Regions from separate parts of the Arthrobacter sp. 8AJ genome, predicted to be linked through region 1. Evidence: predicted binding sites of a transcription regulator. Region 1 holds the regulator's gene; the other holds the start of a gene.

Evidence for each region. The regulator LexA, encoded in region 1, represses DNA repair genes until DNA is damaged. The targets are predictions, from matches to a motif close to TCGAACANNTGTTCGA.
Region 2: the regulator LexA is predicted to act here: its motif matches at 1,202-1,217, upstream of BACI349Y_RS09425 (DUF6504 family protein).

The regions. Positions count from the first base shown of each region.
Region 1 covers NZ_LR733289.1:2,614,648-2,617,099, reverse strand. The annotation lists gene BACI349Y_RS12190 (ATP-dependent DNA helicase) at 1-608, shown strand, start outside; gene lexA (transcriptional repressor LexA) at 657-1,391, opposite strand; gene BACI349Y_RS12180 (LysM peptidoglycan-binding domain-containing protein) at 1,746-2,096, shown strand; gene BACI349Y_RS12175 (histidinol-phosphate transaminase) at 2,324-2,452, shown strand, end outside.
Region 2 covers NZ_LR733289.1:2,014,989-2,017,440, forward strand. The annotation lists gene BACI349Y_RS09410 (VOC family protein) at 1-382, opposite strand, end outside; gene BACI349Y_RS09415 (chorismate mutase) at 399-722, shown strand; gene BACI349Y_RS09420 (hypothetical protein) at 731-1,120, opposite strand; gene BACI349Y_RS09425 (DUF6504 family protein) at 1,254-1,604, shown strand; gene BACI349Y_RS09430 (DNA polymerase III subunit alpha) at 1,615-2,452, shown strand, end outside.

The sequences.
Region 1 (2,452 bases):
TCGCCGGCCACCTGCCCAAGCCCGGCCGCGGCGTGTCACCGGAAGCGCTGTCAGAACTCGAAGCACTCATCAAGGCATCCGGTGGGGGCGCCCTGTGCCTGTTCTCCTCGCGTCGGGCCGCCGAAGAGGCCGCCGATGCCCTCCGGCCCAAGCTCAATATGACTGTTCTCTGCCAGGGCGAGTCGACCATGACCGCCCTGGTGAAGCAATTCGCCGACGAACCGGACACCTGCCTCTTCGGAACCATGTCCCTGTGGCAGGGCGTCGACGTTCCCGGAGGATCCTGCCGGCTGGTGGTGATAGACCGCATCCCCTTCCCGCGGCCGGACGATCCCCTGATGACGGCGCGTTCGCGTGCCGTGGCGCAGGCAGGGGGAAACGGCTTCATGTCCGTTTCTGCCACCCACGCGGCCATCCGGCTTGCGCAGGGCGCCGGCCGCCTGATCAGGTCTACCGGGGACAAAGGGGTGGTGGCTGTCCTGGACTCACGGCTGGCCACCGAACGCTATGCGGGATTCCTGCGCGGGGCGCTGCCCCCGTTCTGGGCCACCACCGATCGCGCCAAGGCGCTGGCTGCGCTCACCCGGCTTGGTGCCGACGCTTCCTGAGAAACCGCCGGACAACGCCTGCGCGGATGCCGCGCAGGCGTGCGCAGGCTAGAGCGAACGCAGGACTGAGACGACCTTGCCCATGATGGTGGCGTGGTCGCCCAGGATTGGTTCGTACTGCGTGTTCTGGGGGAGCAGCCAGGTGTGTCCGTCGCGCTGGCGGAACGTCTTCACGGTCGCCTCGTCGTCCAGCAGGGCAGCAACAATGTCCCCGTTGGCAGCGTCAGCCTGCCGCCGCACCACCACCCAGTCGCCGTCGCAAATGGCGGCGTCCACCATGGAGTCACCGGCCACCCTCAGCATGAAAAGTTCGCCCTGGCCCACCAGCTGGCGGGGCAGCGGCATGACGTCTTCCACGAGCTGTTCGGCGAGGATGGGGCCGCCGGCGGCAATCCGGCCCACCAGCGGAACCATGGCCGTATCCAGCGCGGTGGGCAGTTCGGTGACCGTGGCGCCGCCGCCCGCAGCCTGCGGCGCAGGAGACGCGCCGGCGCCTTTGCCCCCGCCGTCGAGCGTGAGCGGCATCAGCACTTCCATGGCGCGCGGCCGCTTGGGGTCGCGGCGCAGGTAACCCAGCTTCTCCAACTGTGAGAGCTGGTGGGTCACGCTGGACAGGCTCGCAAGGCCGACGGTATCGCCGATCTCGCGCATGGAGGGCGGATAACCGTTCTCGTTGACCGAGCGCTGGATGGTTTCGAGGATCTTTTTCTGCCGTGGGGTCAGGCCCTTGGCTGTCCTCTTGGATTGCGGGGCGGTCCTGCCCCCGGCGGCTGCTGCTGCCATATTCGCCAATGCCTTTCGCTTGCCGCCGGATCTTCCGTGTGCGGCTGTTCCACAGTGCCGCCGGAAGGACTCCCACTGTCATTGTCAGACCCTGCTGTTCAACTTCAGTGGTGGATGTTCTGTGGTTTCAAAACTAGGCCAGCCACATTGCTTTTTCAAACATTTGTTCTAGCGAGTCTCGACATTGTTCGTTGATAGGTGCTAAAACTTAACAAGCAAAGTTCGAACATGTGTTCTAACCAGCAGGTGCCCCATTCGAATACGCGGCCGGGAGAAGTCCCGGCGCGATATGAACGGCAAGGCAGCAGCGGGCGGACACCCGGGCAGCACGGCAAGTCCAGGAGGGCTTAGTTCATGTCAGCTTTATCTCTTCACCAGGTTTCACCTTCGTCCGCACCCCTGCGGCTGACCCGCCGGGGGAGGATCGTCCTGATCGGAGTTCCGCTCGTGCTCCTGGCTGTACTCCTGCTGTCGCTTTCGGGCCTCTTCCACTCCCCGGCCAAGGCCTCGGACTCGGCCGCCGACCTTGCCGTGACGCCCACCGTCACGGTGACCGTGCAGTCCGGCCAGTCGCTGTGGGCCATTGCGGGCGCCGTCGCTCCGGACCGGGACGCCCGGGACGTCGTGGCGGACATCGTCCAGCTCAACAACCTTGCCGCGGGCACCGTTCTTCCGGGCCAGCAGCTCTTCGTCCCCACTCACTGACCGTCCCCACTCACTGACCGTCCCCGCCCACTGACCGGCCGCCCACTGACCGGCCGCCCACTGACCGGCCGCCCACTGACCGGCGCCACCCCTGAGTTCGTGGCCTCTGCGAGGGTGGCCTGCCTGGCTGGCTGGCAAGCCCTGGAGCGGGCCGCCGCGGGACATGCCGAGGGCGAACAGGAACCGTCACATTTTCCGGTCGTTGCCGCGGCAACTAAACTGTTCAGGTGAACGACCAGCTAGAACGTCTGAACCGGCTTCCCCTCCGCAGCAACCTCCGCGGCCTGACCCCTTACGGGGCGCCCCAACTGGACGTCCCCATTCTGCTGAACGTCAATGAAAACACCCATGGCGTC
Region 2 (2,452 bases), 600 kb from region 1:
GGTTGTACGCCACTTCCCAGCGGAACCCGTCAGGGTCGGCAAAATATCCTGCGTAGCCGCCCCACGCCTTGGTGACGGGCTCGGCAACGATGGCAGCACCGGCCGCCGCAGCCTGTTCCATGACGCTGTCCACTTCCTGCGGGCTTCCCAGGTTGTGGCTGAGCGTGATGCCGGGGACGCCGGCGGGAGGACTGGTGCCGGCTTCGGCCTGCATCTGGGTGCTGTCCCAGAGGGAGAGCACCAGCCCATGGTTTACCTGGATGAACAGGACTTCCCCGGCAACCTCGCGGTGGACGGGCCAGCCAAGGCCGTCCACGTAGAAGGCGCGCGAGGCCTCGACACTGCGGACACCGAGGGAGATAAAGTCGACTCTGGGCTCCATGCTTCGATACTGTCAGATGATGGCGACAATTCAAGGAAACGATAGGGATGCCCGGGCCGACAGGGAACAGCTCGCTGCCGTCCGGGTTGCTGTTGACGAGGTGGATGAGCAGATTGTCACCCTCATCGCCCGCCGCGAGCGGCTGATCAGGATCGCCGGCACGCTGAAGGGTGATGACGCCGAGGTGCGCGCCCCGGGCCGGGTGGAGCGGATCATTGAACACGTGCGGGCTGCTGCCGAGAAAAAGGACATTGACCCGGACATCGTGGAGTCAACCTACCGGGCCATGATCTCCGCGTTCATTGAACTTGAACTGCGGATCCATAAAGAAAACAGCTGAGGAAGAGCTTAGAGCGCTTCCTCCACCGGCACCCCGTGCTGGAACTCCCGTCCGTCCGCCTCACTGAAGGCGGACAGGACATGCCCCTGCCCGAGCCCGTTCAACGCCGTCAGGGGAAAGCTGCCGGTGATGCTGCTCTGTGAGTGGGTGACGCCGGACAGGTCGTAATCCTCTTCGATTCCCTGGTCCCGGTTGAACGCGTAGCAGGCGATGGCCTCCCCGTTCATGAACTCAATGCACAGCCGGCGCTGCGCCGAATAATCAGGCGAGGCTCCCATCAACCCCACCACGTAGGCACCGGATACCGGTATGGTGCCGTCGATATCGAACGTGGCGACCAGGGTGGAGTCCTCGGTCTTGATGCTGGCCTGCTTCAGGAGTGCGTCATCGGTACTCATGCCAACATCCTGCTCCCTGCCGCACGCCCCGTCCACCCCCGCCTATGTTTTGATGCCATCCCGGCGTAGACTGGTTTTTATTCGAATACATATTCGAATGCCTGTTATGGGGAGAATCGTCCGGGAGGTGCGCATGGGCATGTTCAGCGAGTCTGTTGACGTGGTGTGCAACAAAGCCGGACAGCCGGAATCGTTGACCTGGGCCGGGGCTTCCTACACCGTCTGCGCCGAACCCCTCCGGTGGTACGAACGCCGGCAATGGTGGGCGGAGGACAGCAGGGCACCGCTGGGAAGCGGCCAGGGCGTGGTGGATCACGAAATCTGGCGCGTGCAGGTTCTGCCCTCCCGGGCAGCCTCCCGTTCCGCTGCGCCGGAAGAACCGGCCGGCGCAGAACCCCTCACCCTTGACCTGACCCGCCATCTCCGCAGCAACCGTTGGCGGCTGCTGCGGATCCATGACGCCCTCCGCCACAGAACAGCCTGACCAGTCCAGCATGAGCTTCACCCACCTTCACGTTTCCACGGCGTTCAGCGCCCATTACGGTGTTTCCTGGCCGGAGGAACTGGCCATGGCTGCCGCCGCCGACGGTGCCACAGCCCTCGCCTGTACAGACCGGGATGGCCTCTACGGAACCATCAAGCACCTCAAGGCCTGCATGGCAGCGGGCATCGACCCCATTGTGGGGGTGGACCTTGCAGTGTTTGACGACGACGGCGATCACCGAACGCAGGTGTCAGGCAGGGTGGTGGTGCTGGCCCGCGGCCAAAACAACGGTGCCGGATACCGTGCGCTGTGCCGGCTGGTTTCGGACGCCCACGCAAGGACCTCGGGGAAAGCCGGGGGAGCGGTGCCCGCTGCTGTCACCCGCGCCGAACTGGCCTCCCGCACCCTGGACCCCCAAACCCTTAAGCCGGTGCTCACCGTACTGCTCGGCCCTGATTCGGATGTGGGCCGGGCCATGGGCGGACGGCGCTACCTGCGGCCCCGGACCCTCTTCAAGCAGTGGCTTGACGCCATGCCCGCCGGAACCGTGGTGGCTGAAATCGTCTCCCAACTCAGCGCACCTGGTACCCCGATGAGCACGGCGCATGCTGTGCGCATGCTCAGGCTCGCCGAGGAACACCAGGTACCGGCGGTCCTGTCCAATGCCGTTAGGTACTGCGCTGCGGACGGAGCACCAACCGCTGACGTCCTGGATTCGGCCCGGACATTGAAGTCCCTGCCCGAACTGGCAGGGGAGCCACTCCTGCAGCCCACCGGCCAGGGGTGGCTGAAAACCCCGGCGCAGATGCTGGGGCTGGGCAAGGAAATCATTTCCGCTGCCGGTTATG